Regions from separate parts of the Kocuria sp. APC 4018 genome, predicted to be linked through region 3. Evidence: riboswitches for the same ligand, from Rfam matches in the RefSeq annotation. Region 3 holds a riboswitch; each other region holds the start of a gene.
The links. A riboswitch is a leader RNA that binds a small molecule or an ion and turns the genes downstream of it on or off. The one in region 3 is predicted to bind S-adenosylmethionine.
Positions count from the first base shown of each region.

Region 1: it holds a riboswitch for S-adenosylmethionine, as region 3 does, so the genes downstream of both, QL985_RS03530 (hypothetical protein) here and QL985_RS09395 (methylenetetrahydrofolate reductase) in region 3, are expected to answer to the same signal.
Region 2: it holds a riboswitch for S-adenosylmethionine, as region 3 does, so the genes downstream of both, QL985_RS03450 (bifunctional o-acetylhomoserine/o-acetylserine sulfhydrylase) here and QL985_RS09395 (methylenetetrahydrofolate reductase) in region 3, are expected to answer to the same signal.

Region 1 is NZ_JASDCY010000011.1:14,501-21,511, reverse strand. Features, by position in the region: gene QL985_RS03540 (amidase) at 1-665, shown strand, start outside; gene pgm (phosphoglucomutase (alpha-D-glucose-1,6-bisphosphate-dependent)) at 939-2,573, shown strand; SAM riboswitch class IV at 2,722-2,837, shown strand; gene QL985_RS03530 (hypothetical protein) at 2,849-3,211, shown strand; gene QL985_RS03525 (YrhK family protein) at 3,377-3,694, shown strand; gene QL985_RS03520 (peptidoglycan bridge formation glycyltransferase FemA/FemB family protein) at 3,919-5,019, shown strand; gene QL985_RS03515 (sulfatase-like hydrolase/transferase) at 5,041-6,576, opposite strand; gene QL985_RS03510 (metal-dependent transcriptional regulator) at 6,822-7,011, opposite strand, start outside.
Region 2 is NZ_JASDCY010000010.1:52,076-59,086, forward strand. Features, by position in the region: gene QL985_RS03430 (response regulator transcription factor) at 1-618, opposite strand, end outside; gene QL985_RS03435 (sensor histidine kinase) at 615-1,877, opposite strand; gene QL985_RS03440 (CPBP family intramembrane glutamic endopeptidase) at 1,938-2,702, shown strand; gene QL985_RS03445 (VOC family protein) at 2,739-3,377, opposite strand; SAM riboswitch class IV at 3,483-3,602, shown strand; gene QL985_RS03450 (bifunctional o-acetylhomoserine/o-acetylserine sulfhydrylase) at 3,677-5,212, shown strand; gene QL985_RS03455 (homoserine O-acetyltransferase) at 5,209-6,435, shown strand; gene QL985_RS03460 (hypothetical protein) at 6,564-7,011, shown strand, end outside.
Region 3 is NZ_JASDCY010000053.1:8,157-15,167, forward strand. Features, by position in the region: gene metE (5-methyltetrahydropteroyltriglutamate--homocysteine S-methyltransferase) at 1-797, opposite strand, end outside; gene QL985_RS09395 (methylenetetrahydrofolate reductase) at 996-2,204, opposite strand; SAM riboswitch class IV at 2,248-2,364, opposite strand; gene QL985_RS09400 (ABC transporter ATP-binding protein) at 2,476-3,630, opposite strand; gene QL985_RS09405 (ABC transporter substrate-binding protein) at 3,786-5,087, opposite strand; gene QL985_RS09410 (carbohydrate ABC transporter permease) at 5,143-5,961, opposite strand; gene QL985_RS09415 (sugar ABC transporter permease) at 5,958-6,881, opposite strand.

The DNA.
Region 1 (7,011 bases), on a different contig from region 3:
GGGTGAGCACGGCCTCTCCGTTCGACGGCACGTACGAGATCACGGTGTCCCCCGAGGCACGGGCCGCGCTGGACGAGGGGATCCGCGCGCTCGGAGCACTGGGCCACACCGTGGAGGACGCGGACGTTCTCTACGACCCCTCCTACCCCGAGGCCTTCTCGCGGCTCTGGACCACGGCCATGGGTCAGCTGCCCCTCGATGGCACCGAGCACCTGCTCACCGGGCTGGCCCGCTCGTTCCGCGAGCGCGCCCTGTCCCGCAGCGCGGTGGAGCTCGCGGACGCCTTCGCCGTGCTGCGCGGGATCGAGGCGGACCTGATCCGCCAGTTCTCCCGGTTCGACATGATCCTCACGCCGGCCCTGGCCATGCCGCCACGGCCCGTGGGCTGGTTCCACGAGGGCTTCGACATCGCGGATCCGGCGGGCGCGGACCAGGACTACAGGCGCCAGTGCCAGTACACGCCGTGGACCTCGGTGGTGAACGTGATCGGGCTGCCCGCGATCACGGTGCCCACCACGTGGCGCACCCCCGAGACCGGCGAATACCCGGGTCCGGTGCCCATGGGCGTCCAGCTCGTGGGGCGCGCGTCCGGTGAGGCGCAGCTGCTCGCCCTGGCCGCCCAGCTGGACCCGCCCACCACGCCGCACGCGCACCTCGTCGCCTGAGCGCACCTGCCCACGGAGGGCCGCAGCCCGGTCCAGCGCCCCCCACCGGGCTGCTGACGGCCCACCGGTCCTGGGCTCCGCGGGCAGACCGACGGTTCGGCCCGGTCTGCGCAAGGGCTCGTGGAGTCCACGCCGCGCCGTCTCCCCGCGGGCAGCGGCGGTTCGGCGCGGGAGGTGGCCGCGCGGCGTCGTCGTCCGCCGGGGCAGGGCCGGGGCCCGAAACCGAGCGGCGCACGGCCTGACGGGGCGCGCTTTCGGGACTAGGTTGGTGGCATGACCAACCGTGCGGGCACCGTTGCCCAACCCAGTGACCTCGTGGACATCGACGACCTCGTGGCGGCGTACTTCGACCGCACGCCGGATGCCGGGAACCCGGACCAGCGGGTGGCGTTCGGAACCTCCGGGCACCGCGGTTCCTCGCTGAAGACCTCGTTCAACGAGGACCACATCGCCGCGATCACGCAGGCGATCGTGGAGTACCGCGCCGGGCAGGGCATCACCGGTCCGCTGTTCATGGGCAAGGACACCCACGCGCTGTCCGGGCCCGCGCAGGACACCGCGCTGCAGGTGCTCGCCGCCAACGGCGTGCGCACCCTGCTGGACTCCCGGGGCGGCTTCACCCCCACCCCGGCGCTGTCCCACGCGATCCTCACGTACAACGCGTCCGGGCCCAAGGACCGCGCGGACGGGATCGTGATCACCCCGTCCCACAACCCGCCCACGGACGGCGGCTTCAAGTACAACCCCCCGCACGGCGGCCCCGCGGACACGGACGCCACCGGATGGATCGCGGACCGCGCCAACGAGCTGATCGAGGCGGGCCTGGAGGGCGTGCGGCGCGTGTCCCTGGAGGAGGCGAAGGCCGCGGAGACCACCGGCACGTTCGACTTCCTGGACAGCTACGTGTCCGCGCTGCCGGAGATCATCGACCTGGACGCCATCAAGGCTGCGGGGGTGCGCATCGGTGCGGACCCCATGGGCTCGGCGTCGGTGGCGTACTGGCAGGAGATCGGCGAGCGCTTCGGGCTGAACCTGGAAGTGGTGAACCCCACCGTGGACCCGCAGTGGGCGTTCATGACCCTGGACTGGGACGAGAAGATCCGCATGGACTGCTCCTCCCCCTCGGCCATGGCCTCTCTGATCGGGGCCCGGGACAAGTACGACATCGCCACGGGCAACGACGCGGACAGCGACCGCCACGGCATCGTGACCCCGGATGCCGGGCTCATGAACCCCAACCACTACCTCGCGGTGGCCATCGACTACCTCTACCGCACGCGCGATGGCTGGCGCGGTGACGCCGGGGTGGGCAAGACCCTGGTGTCCTCCTCGATCATCGACCGCGTGGCGCAGTCCCTGGGTCGCCGCCTGGACGAGGTGCCCGTGGGCTTCAAGTGGTTCGTGCCGGGTCTGCTGGACGGCTCCATCGGCTTCGGCGGGGAGGAGTCCGCCGGTGCCTCGTTCCTGCGCAGGGACGGCTCCGTGTGGACCACGGACAAGGACGGCATCATCCTGGCGCTGCTCGCCGCGGAGATGACCGCCACCACGGGCAAGACCCCCTCCCAGCGCTACCGCGAGCTCACCGAGCAGTTCGGGGATCCCGTGTACCAGCGCATCGACGCCCCGGCGAACCGCGAGCAGAAGGCGGCGCTGAAGAAGCTCTCCGCCGAGCAGGTCACCGCGGACACCCTGGCCGGTGAGCCCATCACCGCCAAGCTCACGGAGGCCCCCGGCAACGGTGCGGCGATCGGCGGGCTCAAGGTCACCACGGAGAACGCGTGGTTCGCGGCCCGCCCCTCCGGCACGGAGGACGTCTACAAGATCTACGCGGAGTCCTTCAAGGGCGAGGAGCACCTCAAGCAGGTGCAGCAGGAGGCCAAGGCTCTCGTGGACTCGGTCATCGGCTGAGGGCCGTGGTGCGGGGCTCCCGCACCGGCCTGCTGCGCAGGGGCCGCCGAGCGGTACGGGGTTCTCCCGTGCTGCTCGGCGGCCCCTCGTCGTGACCGAACGGCGCAGACGCTTGTGCGTGTCGGAGCGCTGTACTGTGATGTTCCCGGATCAAGAAGCCCGACCATCAGCCCTCCGGCTGGTCGGCTGGCAACCGGTTGTTCGCACCCGGTGCCCCCGGAGGAAGATCCGCCGCCCGGCACCCGCCGCGCGGAAGTCTGCGAAAGGTCACCATCATGAGCAACTCCGCTCCCACTCCCGAACACCCGTGCGTCCACGCGGCGGGAGACTCCGCCTGCCGGAGCTACCACCCGGGGCACAACGCGCACTACATCCAGTCCCGCCTGGCCATCGAGAGCCAGGACCGGTGGGTCCAGGTGGAGCTCGGCGCGCCGCACGGGAACACGGTGCAGGCCGCCTTCCCAGACGGCAGCACCCGGACCTGGTGGTGCCACGACCCCGCGCTGCTGGAGCGCTTCCACACGCTGCAGCACAGCGGGGCCGCGGCGTCGTTCGATCCCGGGACGTCGCTCGCCACCGTGCCGAGTGCTCAGGGCGGGCTCGCCCTGCTGCACCCGGCGGTGGTCGAGGGGCAGTGACGCCCTGGGCATGAGATGGGGACGACACCGGCGGCGAGCACGCCGCGTGCTGAGCCGCCGGCTCCTCCCGTAGGCTGGTCGGCCGGTGGTGCGCGCCGCAGGCGTGACCCACCGGCCGTTCCCGCCGGCCCGCCCGGTCTGCGCCTTCGTGAAAGGAACCGAGCAGTGACTCCCTCCGCCAGCGCCACCTCCGACTCCCTGTCCAGGGCCGCCAAGCCGATCGAGGTCCGTGTGGGGCACCGCGAGCTGGTCATCCGTGGCCGGTACGAGACCCTGTCGATCGTCAACGACATCCTGATCGGCCTGATCTTCCTGGTGGGTTCGATCCTCTTCTTTCAGGACGCCACCGTCTACGCCGGGACGTGGCTGTTCGTGCTGGGCAGCGCACTCATGCTGGTTCGACCCAGCATCCGGATCACCCGGCGGGTGCACCTGCAGCGCATCTCCCCGGAACTAGCTCCGGAGGACTCGCGCGACTTCTGACCCGCCGCGCGGACCCTCCCGGGATCCGAACGGCCGGCGGGGCATGGCATGGCATGGACACGTTCCACGGGCTGCTGCCGCTGGACACGCCGTCGTCACATGGGAACACGCCGCACGGGTGCTGTTGCGGGACGGCGAGGTTGGCTATCTAATGAGGATCGACCCCCGCGACCCCAGGACGATCCCTCGCAGCGGGGGCAGACACTCAAGGATGAGCACCCCGCATGAGGCACACCCACGCCCAACCGGACCCCCGCACACTTCTCGGCCCGTCCAGCGTGCTGCAGGCCGAGCCCTGGCAGCACTTCCAGGCCGGTCTCTCGCGCCGCACTCACACTCTTGACGGGGCCGGGTGGCACGCGCTTGTCATCGAGGAGCGCTCCCGGGCCGGGGTGGTCTGGTACGCCCCGTACGGCCCGGTCCTGGCGCACCCCGAGGTTCTGCCGGAGGCGCTGCGCGAGCTGCGCTCCGCGGCACGCGAGCACTCGGTGGCGTGGTTGCGGGTGGAGCCACAGGTGCCGTCCCCGGTGGGCACGCCCTTCGCGGCAGCCGTGCAGCGGCAGAACGCCACGGCGCCCTCCCTCGGGGCGGGTCTGCGTCGGCTCGGCGCACGGCCGGCCCCTCGGGACATCCAGCCCGCGTACACGCGCTGGGTGGACCTGTCCCGCGAGCCGCAGGAGATCCTGTCCGCCATGACGGGCACCAACCGCAACCTGTGGCGGCGCCACCGGGACAAGGGCATTACCCTGGCCTCGGACTCCCACCCGGACGCCGCCGAGGCGGTGATCGAGCTGCAGCACCGCACCGCCGGGCGCAAGGGGTTCACGGCCCACAGCGAGGACTACCTCCGCACCGCCGCCCGCAGCCTGGGCGCCACGGGCAACTCCACGGCCTACACGAGCTCCGTGGACGGCACCGTGGTCAGCGCACTGCTGACCTACGACTCCCCCACCACCCGGATCTTCGCCCATTCCGGCATGGACGCGAGCATGCGCAAGCTGCGCCCCAACCAGCCGCTCATCGCCCAGGCGCTGCTCGACGCCGCCGAGCAGGGTCTCGCGATCGGCGACCTCTTCGGGATCGCCCCGTTGAGCGACCCCGCGCACCCGTGGACCGGGTTCAGCGCGTTCAAACGCTCCTTCGGCGGTGCGGACGTGGCACTGGGCGGCACGTGGGACGTGCCCGTCAGTCTCCCCCGCTACACGGCCTACCGCGCCGCCCGCCGCGCCCGGGACGAGGCTGGCTCTGCGCGCACGCGCGCTCGGGAGACGACCGGCCGCATCCGTGCCGGGCTGACCGGCGGGAAGCAGGCGGGTGGGAAGTAGCCTCCCGGAGAGGTCAGGGGGTCATCCCACCGGGTTCTCGGGGTCCCACGCCCGGGAGTAGAAGTCCGCGGAGCGCGAGTCCAGCAGCTGCTGGTACTCCTCCGGGTCCATGGCCTGCGCCGAACCCTGGGGAGGCTCCTGCTGCCGGACGGACACACCCAGGCCCGCGGCGCCGTCGTGCACAGACAGACCCGCCGCCTCCAGGAGGGTGGGGTACATGCTGAGCTGGTCCGCGCCGGCCCGCAGGGGCTGCTCGGCGGTCTCGCCCGGGATCCACACGCGGTTGAACACGGTGCGGTTGGGGTGGTGGTCCAGCTGCTCGTGGAAGGCGTCCCCGGCGCTCATGTGCTTGAGGTGGTCGCCCATGATCACCACGGAGGTGTCCTCCAGGTAGCCCTGGGCCTTCATGTGCTCCACGAAACCGGCCACCTGGGTCATGGAACACGCGAACACGGAGGTCACCTGGTTCTGGGTGTCAACATCGCAGGAGTCGTAGATGTGGACGGGTTCGTGGGTGTCCAGGGTCAGCATGGACAGGTTGAACGGTTGGCCCGTGCGCTCGGACTCGGCGTGCAGGCGGTCCACCTCGTCCTTGGCGTGGGCCATGAGCCGCTCGTCGCTCAGGCCCCAGTCGCTGCGGAAGTTCTCCGCGGGCTCGCCCGCCGCACGCCAGTCCTCCAGACCCTTGTCCTCGGTGTAGCCGTGGCTTCGCAGGAACGTGTCCTTGCCCGCGAAGGAGGAGTTGGCCCCGCCCAGGAACGTGTTGGTGTACCCGTGGTTCTGCAGCACGTCCCCCAGGCAGGTCACGCCGCCCAGGTACTGCTCCTGCCCGGCGCCGATGTCCGTGGAGCTCGCGTCACCCGACTCCTTGAGAGGGATCCCGCACTGCGTGGAGGCGATCCCGGCCATGGTCCAGCCACCGCCCTCGTACTGCTGGAAGTCCTCGACGCTGCGCCACCCGTCCTCGGGCCGGGTGACGTCCTCGAGCGGGGCGAAGGCGTTCTTCTCGAACAGCTGGTCGTCCGCGAGCGTGGCCTCCCCGGACTCCAGGTAGATGACCACCAGGTTGCGCTTGTCCGCGTCACTCGTGATGGTGGGCTGGACGTACGTGGAGCCGATGTCGTGAGGGGACTTCACGGCCTTGACGTACTGGGGCAGGTCCACCGCGGACGCGAAGCTCGTGCTCCCGGCCACGAACACCGCCGCCACGGTCACGGCGGAGGCGGAGCGCACGACGCCGCGGGGCGGCCGGGTGCCGTGCTCGCGTCGTGCTCTGCGCAGCCACACCCGGCGCGCGAGGGCGATGCCCACGGTGACCAGGACGGGAAGTACCCCGATGACCAGCACGGAGATCCACACCACGGACCCGCCGCCACCGTCCGTCTGCACGGACATCAGGTTCATGCGCATCTGCCCCACCGAGATCTGGCCCCAGTAGTGCCGGATGATCCCGCCCGCCGCGAGCAGGGTCAGTCCCAGCCAGATCAGGCCGTAGCAGAGCCCGCGGCCCGTCCAGCGGCCCACTCGCCTGCCCACGCGCAGAAAACCCTCGGACATGTCTGGACCTCGTGTTCCTGGATCATCCGGTGCCAGCCCGCACCGCCGCGGCCCGGGCATGGTGTGCCGCCGCGTTCGCGTTCGTGTTTCTTCAAGGGTAGGACATGCTCCGGTCACCTGCTGTTCATCTTGCAGGCCCGCGACGGCGCCGGGCACGGCGGGGAATCCACAGCCTGGGGAGGCGTCGGTCGGTCCAGCGCGAGGCTGACGCTGTCCGCTGCCGGCCCGGGGAGCGTCCGTCCCGGTCAGCTCGCGTGGGTGAGGGCCTGCACCCAGACGGCCTCCGCCACGAGGATGCCGAGGTCCACAGCCTCGCCACCGGCTGCGTCCGTCCCCGCGGTGCCGGGCGGTCTCCGCATGTGCCGAGCGGCGGGCGAGCCGCCCCCCGGAACGCGAGTGTCCGGCGCGACGGAGCAGCTGTCCCCCGGCAGGTCC
Region 2 (7,011 bases), on a different contig from region 3:
CTCGCGCGCGATCTCATCGTTGGACAGGCCGCGCGCCATGGCGGCCAGCACCTCGGTCTCGCGGGCGGTGAGACCCGCGCGGGCGGCGTCGTCCTGCCCGTCCGCGATCTCGGACTCCGGGCCGGGACGGCCGGCGGACGACGCCGCCGCGTCACCCGCCGGGGCACGGCCGGTCTGCGCATCGACCTCCGCCGCCGGTTCGACGGTGCGTGCCAGCACCCTGCGCGTGACCAGAGGGTCCAGCAGCGCGTCGCCGCGGCCCAGCACCCGCACCGCCTGGATCAGCTCCTCGGGTCCCGCGGACTTCAGCAGGAACCCCGAGGCACCGGCGGAGAGCGCCGCGAACAGGGCCTCGTCCGTGTCGAACGTGGTGAGGATCAGCACGGCGGCACGGGAATCCGAGGCGACGAGCCGACGGGTGGCCTCGATGCCGTCCAGCCGCGGCATCTGCACGTCCATGCACACCACGTCCGGGTCGAGGGCCGCGGCGAGCTCCAGGGCCTCCTCGCCGTCCGCGGCCTCTCCCACCACCTCCATGTCCTCCTGCGACGTGAGGATGGCGGAGAAGCCGAGGCGAATCAGCGGCTGGTCGTCCACGAGCAGGACACTCAGGCTCACGGCAGGACCTCCTGCGGGGCGTGGACGGGCACCGTGGCCCGCACGAGCCAGCCGCCGTCCGCCTTGGGGCCCGCGTCCAGTGTGCCGCCCATCGACGCCATCCGTTCCTCCATGCCGATCAGGCCCGTGCCCGTGCCGTGGGCGGCCGGTTTCCCTGGCCGGGCGCCGCGCCCGTTGTCGCTGATCTCCAGCTCCACGCGGCTGGCCTCCGTGCGCAGCCGCACCGTGACGACCGCCCGTGGCCCGGCGTGCTTGCGGGCGTTGGTGAGCCCCTCCTGTGCCGTGCGGTACAGCGCCAGCTGGGCCGGCGGCGGCAGCTGCGGCTCCGGGCCGATCCGCTTGAGCACTGCGTCCTGGCCGATCGCCCGGGCGTCGGCCACGAGTGCCTCGAGGTCGGAGAGCCGGGGCACGGAGTCGGGGGCCTCCTCGCCGTCGCGCAGGGTGTGGACCATGGTCTTGAGCTCGGTCACGGCCTCCCGTGCGGAGGACTCCACACCGCGCAGGTGCTCGGCGGCGGCGCGGGGATCCTGAAACATGGTGAGGCGCGCCGCCCCGGCCTGGACGCCCATGGCCGTGACGTGGTGGGCCACTACGTCGTGCAGCTCGCGGGCGATCCTGAGCCGTTCGAGGCTCACGGCCTGCTCCGCGAGCCGCTCCTGCTGCTGCCGGATCTCGGCGTGGGCGGCCTCGAGCTCCTGCCGCTCGATGGCCGCGTTCCACGCCCCGTCGCCGAAGACCCACGCCCCGGCGAAGTAGGCGATGTTCACGACGAACTGGATCGCGGCGATCGCCATGTAGGCGTTGACGCCGCGCTCACCCACCTCCGGATCCGTGAACTGCTCCACGGTGCTCCAGCCCAGCCACACCGCCATCCCCACGGCCACGGCGGCGCGGGACCACGTGGCGCGACGGCGGTCCGGGCACCAGGCCCCCACGGAGTAGAAGCCCAGGAACAGCACCACCTGGGAGGCGTACATCTCGATCCCGACCCACGTGACCAGCGCGAAGTACACGAAGGACACCGCCACCATCACGGCCACGGGGAAGCGACGCCGCCATGCGAGCGGGGCGGCCAGCACGACGGCGCCCAGGGCAACCCACCCGACATCCGCCTTCCACGGGACCGACTGCACGAAGTCGGAGAGGTACACCAGCTCGACGCCGGCCAGGGCCAGCACGCCGGCACCCCGGGCATCCCGCCAGCGCCACCCCGGCGGCAGGGCGCGGTGGGGCGGGGAGGTGTCCGGGGCGGGGTGCATGGGTTCACCCTACCGAGGTCGCTCGCGGGGCTGTCCGGGTGCACCACGCACAATGGTGGGGTGATCGCCTCCCTCGACACCTCGCCCCGTGTGCCGCGCGCCGACCTCCGCATGCAGATCCTGCTGGTGCTCGGGGTGTCCCTGGGCGCTTCCGCGGTGTACTCGGTGCTGGACCTCGTGGAGATGGCGGTGCAGTCCTCGATCGCGGAGAGCTCCACCACGCTCAACCAGCCCCTCAGCCCGGTTCCGGTGATCGACGCGCTGCGGCGCCTCACCAGCATCTGCTTCGCAATCGTGCCCGTGGTGCTCGCCCTGTGGTTCCTGGCGGGAACCACCTCCCGCATCCCCGCGGTCCTGCGCGGCATCGGTGCGGACGCGCGCCGCCCGGGGCACGACGCCGCCCGGGGCCTCGCGCTGTTCGCCGTGATGGGCGGTGGGACCCTCGTGCTCTACCAGGCCGGGCGGGCGCTCGGGATCACGGCGGAGATCACCACGTCCACCCTGGAGAACACGTGGTGGACGGTTCCGCTGCTGCTGCTCACCGCCCTGCGGCACGCGCTCGTGGAGGAGATCATCGTGGTGGCGTTCCTCGCGGAACGGATGCGGCGGCTGGGCCGCTCGTGGTGGACGGTGGCGATCGTGTCCTCAGTGCTCCGGGCGAGCTACCACCTGTACCAGGGGGTGGGACCGGCGCTGGGCAACCTGGTCATGGGGCTCGTGTTCGTGTGGTGCTACCGCCGGTACGGGCGTGTGATGCCGCTTCTGGTCGCGCACTTCCTGCTGGACGCAGTCGGCTTCCTCGCACCGCAGCTCCTGGCGGGCTGACCGCCTGGGTGGGTGGCGGCGTCGTGCCCCGCCGGATCAGATGGTGACGGGCCCGTCCGGCGTGCCGAAGGTGACCGCCATGAGACCGGGCGTGCCGTGGGGAGCGGACCACGTGACGTCCACCGAGCGCAGGACGTCCTCCACAGGGCCACCGAGCCAGTCCGTGACGCGCTCGGGGGAGCCGGCGATGTCCATGCCGGTCAGTCGGACGTCCGTGAGCCGCGCCTGGGAGGGGTGCATCTCGTCCGCGGAGTCGAAGTGGATCATGAACGGCAGCTGCGGATCCGCGATCAGGCCCTTGACGCCGATCTGGTGCCAGTCCAGGCGGCGGCCGTCCGGGAAGATCCGGCCGCCCGGCACGGAGGGGCGGCCCAGTTTCTGCTCGAACGGGGCGAGGTCCGGGACCTCCACGACCCACCCGAGCCAGCCGCCGCCAGCCTCCGAACGCGCGCGGACGGCCTGACCGAACGGCGCCTTGTCCGCGGCGGGGTGCTCCAGGACGGTCACGACCTCCACGTACTGGTGGTCCGTGAGCGGCAGGATCATGTTCTGCGTGCCGAACCGGGGGTGCACGCCGCCCTTCACGGGCTCGATCCCCAGGCGGTCCGCTATCCGCTCGGTGGTGGCCTCCAGCCCGTCCGGCTGCGCTGCGAAGGAAACGTGGTCCAGCTTCATGCAGTCATGGTGGCACCCGTCACACGGGGGTCCAAATCGGCGGGTGCAACACTGCGGACACCGAACTTGACGCGGCGGCCCCCCGGTTCCCACACTTGAGGTCTAGGTCACGAGAGTCAGCGCCAAGCCCCAGCTTGCTGACCGGCAACCCTCCCTACCGCGGCGGGGTGCCCTGGGTGAAGACCTGGCCGTGACGTCGTCCGACGTCCACGGCAAGCGCGGGCCACCGGTCGCCCGTTCGTACGGGCACCGTGCGGACGGTCGCCTGGCCCCTGATCCTTCCGAGAAGGAGCACGGCCATGAGCACTGCACCCACCCCCGACAACTCCCAGGACTGGGCGTTCGAGACCCGCCAGATCCACGCGGGCCAGAACCCCGACCCCGTGACGGGTTCGCGGGCGTTGCCCATCCACCAGACCTCGTCCTTCGTGTTCCCGGATGCGGACACGGCCGCCGCGCGCTTCGCGCTGCAGGACATGGGCCCCATCTACTCCCGCCTGACCAACCCCACCACCGAGGTGGTGGAGAAGCGCCTCGCCTCGCTGGAGGGCGGGGTGGGAGCCCTGATGGTCTCCTCCGGGCAGGCCGCGGCCACGCTCGCGGTGCTCAACCTGGGCGGAGCGGGAACGCACGTGGTGGCCAGCCCGTCCCTCTACGGCGGCTCCTACAACCTGCTCAAGCACACGCTGCCGCGCCTGGGCGTGGAGACCACCTTCGTGGCGGACCCGGACGACCCCCAGCAGTGGCGGGACGCCGTGCGCCCCACCACCGTGGCGTTCTTCGGGGAGATGATCCCCAACCCCCGCAACGACGTCCTGGACGTGGAGACCGTTGCCGGGATCGCCCACGAGGCCGGGGTGCCGCTGATCGTGGACAACACAGTGGCCACCCCGTACCTGGTGCGGCCCATCGAGTGGGGCGCGGACATCGTGCTGCACTCGGGCACCAAGTTCCTGGGCGGGCACGGCACCGCGATCGGTGGGTTCATCGTGGACGCCGGGCGCTTCGACTACGGCGCGGACCCGGAGCGGTTCCCGGGCTTCAACCAGCCGGACCCCACCTACAACGGTCTGGTGTACGCCCGTGACCTGGGCGCGGACGGCGCCTTCGGCGTGAACCTCTCCTACGTCCTGAAGGCCCGGGTGCAGCTGCTGCGGGACTTGGGCACGTCCATCTCCCCGTTCAACGCGTTCCTCATCGAGCAGGGGATCGAGACCCTGTCCCTGCGCGTGGAGCGCCACGTGGCCAACGCCCAGCGGGTGTCCGAGTGGCTCGAGTCCCGCCCCGAGGTGCGCTCGGTGTCCTACGCGGGGCTGCCGTCCTCGCCGTGGCACGAGCGCGCGCGGAAGTACGCACCGCGCGGGGCGGGTTCCGTGCTCGGCTTCGTGCTGGAGGGCGGCAAGGAGGCGGGGATCGCGTTCGTGGACGCGCTGAGCCTGCACTCCCACGTGGCGAACATCGGGGACGTGCGGTCCCTGGTGATCCACCCGGCGTCGACGACGCACGCGCAGCTCTCCGAGGACGAGCAGCTCGCGGCGGGCGTGGAGCCGGGCTTCGTGCGGCTCTCGGTGGGCACCGAGGGGATCGAGGACATCCTGGCGGACCTGGAAGCGGGGTTCGCAGCGGTGGCCGCGGCACCGGGCACCCAGGAGTCGACCCACGAGCGGGGCGATCGGGACCCGGCGACCTCACCGGCGGACCGGCCCCTGGGAAGCATGGAGCCGATCGCGGACGCCGGTGCGGAGCCCGCCGCGGCTGCCGGGACCGGCGCGGAAGGCGGCCCTGCGGCGTCGTCGACGGCGCGTGCGGACGTGGCCGCCGAGCCCGCGGCATGACCGTGGTGCAGACAGCCCCGGCGGTGCGCCGGGACGGTGTGGTGCGGGCCGCGGAGATCGGGGAGCTCACCCTGGAGTCCGGGTTCCGGCTGCCGGACGTGCGCCTGGCCTACGAGACGTGGGGTGAGCTGGCCCCGGACGGCTCCAACGCGGTGCTGGTCGAGCACGCGCTCACGGGCGACTCGCACGCGGCGCGCGGCACGGCCGTGGGGTACGGGGACACAGCGCCCTTCGACATGGCCGGGCACCGTGTCGCGGCGGACACCGGCGGCTGGTGGGACGGGCTCATCGGACCGGGAGCGGCCATCGACACCACCCGCTGGTTCGTGGTGTGCGCGAACATCCTGGGCGGCTGCCACGGCAGCACCGGCCCGGCGAGCCTCGCGCCGGACGCCGCACCGTGGGGCTCGCGCTTCCCACGCATCACCGTGCGGGACACCGTGGCCGCGGAGGCGCGGCTCGCGGACCTGCTGGGAATCGACCGGTGGCGCCTGGTGGTCGGAGGCTCCATGGGGGGTGCCCGCGCGCTGGAGTGGGCCGTGAGCCACCCCGAGCGCGTGACGGCGTGCGCCGTGATCGCGGCGAACGCCCGGGTCAGTGCGGAGCAGCTCGCATGGGGCCGCACCCAGGCGCTCGCCATTCGGCAGGACCCGCACTTCCAGGGCGGCGACTACTACGCGGGCCCGCACCCCGCCGAAGGGCTTGGGCTGGCGCGGCGGATCGCCCACATCACCTACCGCAGCGCGCACGAGCTCGCCGCGCGCTTCGGCCGGGAGGCGCAGGGCGGAAGCGCGTCGGGGGACGACGCCGGGATCGCGGACGCCACCGGTCCCCGGGGCGGCTGGGGCGCTGCTCGCCCGCACCGCACCGTGGACCGGGGCCGCTACCGGGTGGAGAGCTACCTGGACCACCAGGCGCTCAAGCTGGTGGCCCGTTTCGACGCCAACGCGTACCTCAGCGTCAACGAGACGCTGATGTCCCACGACGTCGCCCGCGGCCGCGGCAGCCTCCGGCAGGCCCTCGCGCGCACCCGGTGCGAGTGGCTCGTGGCGGCCGTGGACTCGGACCGGCTGTTCCCGCCCGAGGAGTCCGCCGAGCTCGCGGCCGCACTGCCGGGTGAGCACGAGGTGCACACCATCACCTCACCGAGCGGTCACGACGGCTTCCTGCTGGAGACCCCGCAGGTGGGCCGGCTGCTGCGGGCCACGGTGCTGCGGGACTGAGCTGGCGGGCGGCTCGAAGACTGGCGGGGGATGGCATGGGCTGCATGACGTTCATGTCATCCCGCGGGGGCGTGCCAACGGATGCAGGCCCGTTGCCATGGTGGGAGTCCAGTGTCATGCTCTCCCACATGCAGCCCCAGACACTCCTTGCCGCCTATGACTCGCAGCTGCGTGGCGCGGCTGAAGTGGCCGACGCGCCCGTCGTGGTGAAGATCGGTCCCGTCCTCGCTGCGGTCTTTCCTGAGCGTCACCGAGCATTCGTCACCCATGCCCCGTTTCCCACGGCCGAATCAGAACTGGATGACCTGATAGCCAGTGTGGTTTCCAAGTTCGCCTCGGACTCTCGGGTGGACCACATCTCGTGGAAAACCCGAGCACATGACCGCCTGCCCTCCCTGGTCGCCACGCTTCAGCACCACGGATTCGCTCTCGGAGAACCGGAGACGGTCATGGCGGGCGAGGCGGATGTGCTCATCTCCGCGGCCGCCGGCCCGGAGCAGCTTCGTGGCTACACGGTGGAACGAGCGGTAACGGAAGCGTCATTGCGAGAAGCGGAGAATCTTGCTGGTCGGGTTT
Region 3 (7,011 bases):
AGCACCGAGGGGTGGTCCGACAGGGCGGTCAGCCGCGTGTACGCGGTGGTCACCGCGGAGAGGATCCGTTCGCGGGACGCACCCCAGCCGTCCGCGGCGAGGGCGGGCTCGTCCAGCTGCACCCACGGCACACCGGCCGCGTGCAGAGAGCTGAGGATCGAGACGTACTGGGCCAGGACGTCGTCGAGCCCTGCCAGGGGGTCCACCCGCGCGCCGTGGGCCGCGGGGGTCTCCGGGCGCGAGAGCAGCAGGAAGGTCACGGGACCCACCAGCACGGGGCGGGTCCGCACGCCGGTGCGCCGCAGGGTGTCCCGGTACCGGGAGACCAGGCTCTCCGGGTGCGCCCGCAGGGCGGTGCCCGGATCGAGCTCGGGGACGTAGTAGTGGTAGTTGGTGTCGAACCACTTGGTCAGCTCCAGCGGCTCCAGATCGTCCGTCCCCCGGGACAGGGCCGTGATCAGCTCGATCCCGCGCTCGGTGTCCGGCGCGGCGGGGAGGAGGCCCTCCGCCCGGAACCGGGCCGGCACGGCACCCAGGGCGAGCGCGGTGTCCAGGACGTGGTCCACGGCGAAGCCCTCGGAGGGCACGGCGGTGTCCTGCGTGAGCCCCAGTTCGCGCAGCCTGAGGGTCGTGCGCTCCCGGAGGTCGCCGAGAGTGTCCAGGACGGTCTGGGCCGGGTGCCGTGCGGGCTCCGCCCAGTAGGCCTCGAGGGCCCGCTTGAGTTCCCGGTCCGGGCCGATGCGCGGGTAGCCCAGGATCGTGGCGCTGGGCAGGGGGGTGGGATTCGTGACGGTCATGATCTCTCCTTGTAGGGGTTGGTGTGATGACGTGAAAAGGGTGTGAGGCAGCCGCGTCGCGGGTGGGCCGGCGACGGCGCTGTACGGGGTCACTGGGCGTGACGGGCGCGGCGGGCGTACCGGGGCACGTGCTCCAGCGCGCGTGGGCAGAGCCGCGCGTGCGGCTCTGCGGTGGGCGGTGCGCACGACGCCGCACGGTCAGGCCGCGGGGCTGCGGCCCCGGTACTCGCGGGCCGCATCCCGGACGCGCAGGTGCTCCAGGATGGTGAGCGCCGCGTCCGGGCGGTTGAACGTGTACAGGTGGAAGCCTGCGCAGCCCAGGTCCAGGAGGTCGTCGATCAGCGACAGCGTGGCCGCGGTGCCCCGGTGCCGCAGCTCCTCGGGGGAGCCCGAGGTGAGGAACCGGGTGAGCCGCTCGGGAACGGGCACTCCGGTGATCTCCGTCATCCGCTGCAACCGTTTCGGGTTGGTCAGGGGCATGAGACCCGCGACCACCGGGATGTGGATCCCCTCGGAGCGCGCCCGCTCCAGGAACGACGCGTAGTCCTCGGGCTCGTAGAGCACCTGCGTGATCGCGTAGTCCGCCCCGGCCTCCTGCTTCTCCCACAGGGACGCGAGATCCGCCTCGGGGTCACGCCCCCGGGCGGGGGACGGGTAGCACGCCACCGACACGGACAGCGGCCGCGTCCCGGGGCGGAACCCGTCCCCGAAACGACGCCGCTCGACGTCCCGGATGAGCCGCACCAGCTCCGAGGCCCGGCCGATCCCCCCGGGCGGGGTCCGCCACTGCCCGGCGCCCAGGGGCGGGTCCCCGCGCAGCGCGAGGAGGTCGCGGACGCCGTCGTCCAGCAGCTGCTCCACCGAACGCTCCAGCCCCGCGCGGTCGGTGCCACCGCACGTGAAGTGGGCCATCACGGGGGTCCTGGTGGTGCGGCGCAGATGGCGCAGCGCCTCGCGGGACACACCACGACCACCCGAGTGGCCGTGCGTGACGGAGAAGAAGTCGGGCCCGGCCTGGGCCATGGCGTCGATGCTGCGCCACACGGTGTCCGGGTCCGCGGTGGGGCGGGGCGGGAACACCTCGAAGGAGACGAGCGTGGAGCGCCGGGGGCGGCGCACCAGCCAGGACGTGCGCGCGGGCGGTTCGGCGCAGGACGGCTCGGACGAGTCCGGGCTGGGCGGTGGTGCGGCGGGTGCGCCCGCGCGGCAGGTGGCCGCCGTGGGAACGCCCCTGGGGTGGCTGGCACGTGCGGGATCGTGCTCGCCCGTCGAGGAGGTGGGGCTCGCGGGAGCGGCTGAGCCGGCGGGGTGGGCGCCTGACGTGGGAGCGGGCTCGTCCGTGGTGCGGGCCGCGGCCACGAGCTGCGGCCTGTCCTCGGCGCGGGCGGTCGGCGGTGTGACGGGCATATGAGAAAACCTCCGGCGGTAGGACGCCGGAGGTGGACCCCGTGCGCCGTACTTGCCAGCCACGCGGTTGCGCGGCGGCCGGATCGTCATCTGGGGCACCCCACTACAGCAGGAGGGTTGCCGCCCGGCCAGCCAGAGCTTTTCGCCGGGTCTCATGATCCTTTGGTGGGTGAGACGGTAGCACGAGGGCCCCGGGCCGTGGAAGGCGCCCGGTGCGGGCCGGTGCGGACCGGTGCGCCCCCGGGGCCGGACCCCGGGGACACACGTGTGGTCAGCGCCCGACCACGACCTCCAAGTTCTCACCGGAAGCCGGGTCGAAGAAGCACGTCTCGCGGGCGTTCGGCCGCACGTGGATCGTGGACCCCGCCTCCATCTGCAGAAACTTGTCCGCGCGGACGGTGGCGCGGTCCTTCTCCAGCCGCATGGCGCGGGCGTCCTCGGTCCCGGATTCCGGGGTGTCCGGCAGCACGCAGTGGATGAACGCCTCGGAGCCGAGCTTCTCCACCAGGTGGACCCGAAGGGGCAGCGCGGGGGTCCCCGGCGCGTCGCCCTCGCCCGTGATCTCCCACGACTCCGGACGGACACCCACGGTCACGGTGTCCCGCACGTGCGCCGAGAACTCGGCCGGCACGGGCACCCGCAGCCCGCTCGCGGCGTCGAGGACCGCGTGGCCGTCCCGGACGGGGACGTCGTGCACGATCGTCATGGCCGGCGACCCGATGAAACGGGCCACGAACACGTTCGCGGGGTGCTCGTAGAGGTGGATCGGATCGGCCACCTGCTGCAGCTGTCCGTCGCGCAGCACGGCCACGCGGTCGCCCATGGTCATGGCCTCGACCTGGTCGTGGGTCACGTAGATGGTGGTGACCCCCAGCTCCCGCTGGAGGTCCGCGATCTGGGCGCGGGTGGACACGCGCAGCGTGGCATCCAGGTTGGACAGCGGCTCGTCCATGCACCACACCTTGGGGTTGCGCACGATCGAGCGGCCCATGGCCACACGCTGCCGCTGGCCCCCGGACATGGCCGCGGGACGCTTGTCCATGAGGGGCCCGAGCTCCAGCATGGCGGCGGCGCGCTCCACCCGCTGCTCGATCTCGGCGCGGTCCAGCTTCTCGTTCTCCAGCGCGAAGGACATGTTCTGCCGCGCGGTCATGTTGGGGTACAGGGCGTAGGACTGGAACACCATGGCCACGTCCCGGTCGCGGGCCCGGGTGCCCGTGACGTCGCGGCCGTCGATGAACACGGCGCCCTCGTCCACGGGCTCGAGACCCGCGAGCATCCGCATGGCCGTGGACTTGCCGCTGCCGGAGGGACCCACCAGGACCAGGAGCTCACCGTCGCGGATGCTGAGATCGAGCTGGGACACCGCCGGGGGCTTGCCCGGGTCGAAGATGCGGGATGCGTGCTTGTACTCGACGGTGGCCATGGTGCTCCTCGGGCTCTCGGGTGGTGACGGTGGTGACGGAATCGATGCCCCGGCGTGACGGGCGGCTCGGGCTCGCCGTGGTGCTCAGTGGTGCGGGGGCCGTTCGGGGCGGGCCCCGGGTGGCGGCCCCGAGAGGAGCCGCCACCCGCGGAGGATCACAGCTTGGGCTTGATGTCCGAGTCGATGATCTTCTGGGTCTCGTCCTGCAGCTGCTGGAAGACCGTCTTGACGTCCTCGCCGCCAAAGGTGATGCGGTCCAGCGCGCCGCCGATCCGCTGACCGCCGCCGGAGACGAACACGCGGGCCGCGTCCTGCGGCTGGGTGTTCTCGTTCAGCTGCTTGATCGCGGTCATGGCGTTGGGGTTCTCGTCGAGGAACTTCTTCTCCTCGGGTTTGTCCATGGCGTCCTTGCGCACCGGCATGTAGCCGGTGGCCTGGGTGAACGTGATCGTGTTGTCGGTGTTCGTCATGAAGTCGATGAACTTGGCGGCGGTGAGCTTGCGCTCGTCGCTGATGCCGTTGGGGATCGCCAGGCCGGCGCCACCGGTGGCGCAGCCGGGCTTCGGGCCGGGCAGGTAGGTGGTGTAGAAGTCGAACGTGGCAGCCTCCTTGAGGCCACCCAGGGAGCCCGTGGACTCCAGCAGGGCGGCACCGTTGCCGATCCCGAAGTCGTTGGCGCCGTCCTGCACGATCTTGATGTGCCCCTCCGCCACGTGCTTCTTGAGGTACTCGCCGGCCTTGATGGAGTTCTCCTCGGTGAAGGTGGCGGTCCAGTCACGGGAGTAGGCACCCCCGAACGTCCAGATCATGCCCTGGAAGTACCAGTCCATGTAGTTGGCACCGTCCGGGAGGATCAGCGCGGGCTTGCCGCCGTTGGCCTTGACCAACTGGGGTGCCCACTGTGCGAACTCGTCCCACGTGCGGGGTCCGCGGTCCAGGGGCAGACCGGCCTTCTGCATCATGTCCTTGTTGAAGTACATGATGCAGGTGGAGCGGGCGTACGGCGCGCAGTAGTGCTTGTCGTTGAAGTTGTAGTCCTCGCGCAGCGTGTCCACGTAGGTGCTGGAGTCGATCCCGGCCTTCTGCCACAGGTCGTCCAGCGGGGTCACGGCCTCGTTCAGGGCGAAGTTGAACCAGTTCACGTCCGACGCCACGAACACGTCCGGGAGGTCCCCGCCCGCGAGAGCGGCGTTGACCTTCTGCGCCACCTCTTCGTAGTCGGCACCGCCGTCGATCAGCTCGGCCGGGGTGTCAGGGTTGGCCGAGTTCCACGCGTCGATGAGCTTCTGCTCCAGGCTCTTGGAGCTGGCGGGGTGGTTGGACCAGAACTGCAGGGGGCCGGAGGCCTCCTGCCCACCGGAGGAGCTTCCGCCCCCGGAGCCGGCGCAGCCGGACAGGGCCACGGTGGCGGTTCCGAGGCCCAGCAGGCCGAGGGCGTGACGACGTGAGAGTTCCATGTGTGCTTCTTCCTTCAGGAGGTGGTGGATGTGCTGGAGGGTGGTGTGTGGAGGGTCAGCCCTTGACCGCGCCCGCGGTCAGACCCTTGATCATGTGGCGCTGCAGCAGGATGAACACGATGATCATGGGGATGGTCGCGATGACCGTGCCGGCCATGACCGGGCCCCAGTTGCTCAGGCCCTCGTTGTTCTGCAGCTGGGTGAGGCCGATGGGCAGCGGGGCCACGGCGTCCGTGTCGGACATCAGGAACGGCCACAGGTACTGGTTCCACTCGGTCACCACGGTGATGAGGATGAAGGCGATCAGGGTGGGCCAGGACATGGGCAGCACCACGCGGAACAGCTTGCGCAGGAACCCCGTGCCGTCCATCTCCGCGGCCTCCATGACCTCGCGGGGCAGGCTGAGGAAGTGGTTGCGCATGAGGAACGTCCCGAAGGCCACCCCGGCCAGGGGGATGATGATGCCCTGGAACGTGTTGCGCCAGCCCAGCTCCGCCACGAGCGCGTAGTTGGAGATGATCGTGATCTGGCTCGGCACCATGAGGGACGCGATGACGAACAGGAACAGCACCTTCCGCCCAGGGAACTCGAGGAACGCGAAGGCATAGGCGGTGAGCACGCCCAGCACCACCTCGATCACGGTCAGGACCGTGGTGATGATGATCGAGTTGCGCAGGTACTGGCCGAAGTTGACCGTCTCGAACACATACCGGTAGTTCTCCGGCGCGAAGGGGTTGGGCCACCACGTGATGGGGTCGGAGTAGATGTCCGAGTGCTCCTTGAGCGACGTGATGATGATGAAGTACACCGGGACCGCCACGACCGCGAAGGCGAACGCCATGGCCAGGTAGCCGAGAATGCGGGAGATCTTCATGAGAACTGCTCACTCCGCTCTTGGAAGCGCACCTGAACGGCGGTGATCACCAGGACGATCAGGAACATGATGGTGGCGACCGCGGCTCCGTAGCCCGCCCGGTTGTTGACGAACGTCTCCTGGTAGACCTGGTAGACCATCGTGGTGGTGGACGTGCCGAAGGGCCCGCCACCGGTCATGACCTGGATGATGTCGAACACCTGGAACGAGTTCAGCAGCACGGTGATGGACAGGAAGAACGTGGTGGGTCGCAGCTGGGGCAGGGTGATGCGCCAGAAGCGGCGCCAGGCCGGTGTGCCGTCGATCTCGGCGGCCTCGTCCAGGTCGGTGCGCCGCGCCTGCAGGGCGGCCAGGTAGATCACGAAGGTGTAGCCCAGGTTCTTCCACACGTAGGTGACCGTGATCATGAACAGGGCCCAGCCCGGCTCCTGGTAGAAGTTGGGGGACTCCAGGCCCACCCGGCGCAGCAGGTCCTGCACCAGCCCGTAGCTGGGGTCGAAGACGAACTGGAACGCCACGCCCACGGCCGCACCGGAGATCACGTACGGCGCGAACACGAAGGAGCGGACGAAGCCGCGTGCCCTGAGCTTCTGGTCCAGCAGCAGCGCGAGCGCGAGCCCGAGGACCATGGACCCCACCACGGCGAACCCCGTGAACACCACGGTGTTCCAGAGGATCTGCCAGCTGACGGGGTCCTTGAACCACTCGACGTAGTTGTCCAGGCCGATGAACGTGGCCTTGGGCGAGGAGATGTTCCAGCTGTAGAAGGACAACCGGATGTTGTCGATCAGCGGCCGGTAGGTGAACACGGCCAGCAGCAGGAGGTTCGGGACGGTCAGCGCGAACGCCAGGGCTACTTGCTTGGCGTTCCAGCGGCGCCGGCGCCGAACGGTGGCAGGAGGGTGGCTGGTTGAGGGCACGGCTTCACGACCAGCGGGCAGGGATGTACTCACAGGTAATCATCGTGGAGGGTCGTTGTGACGGTCTGGCAAACAGCATCGGGGGCCATCTGTCACCCCGAGTTCGCCTGGCGGCAACCTGGCGCTGCTA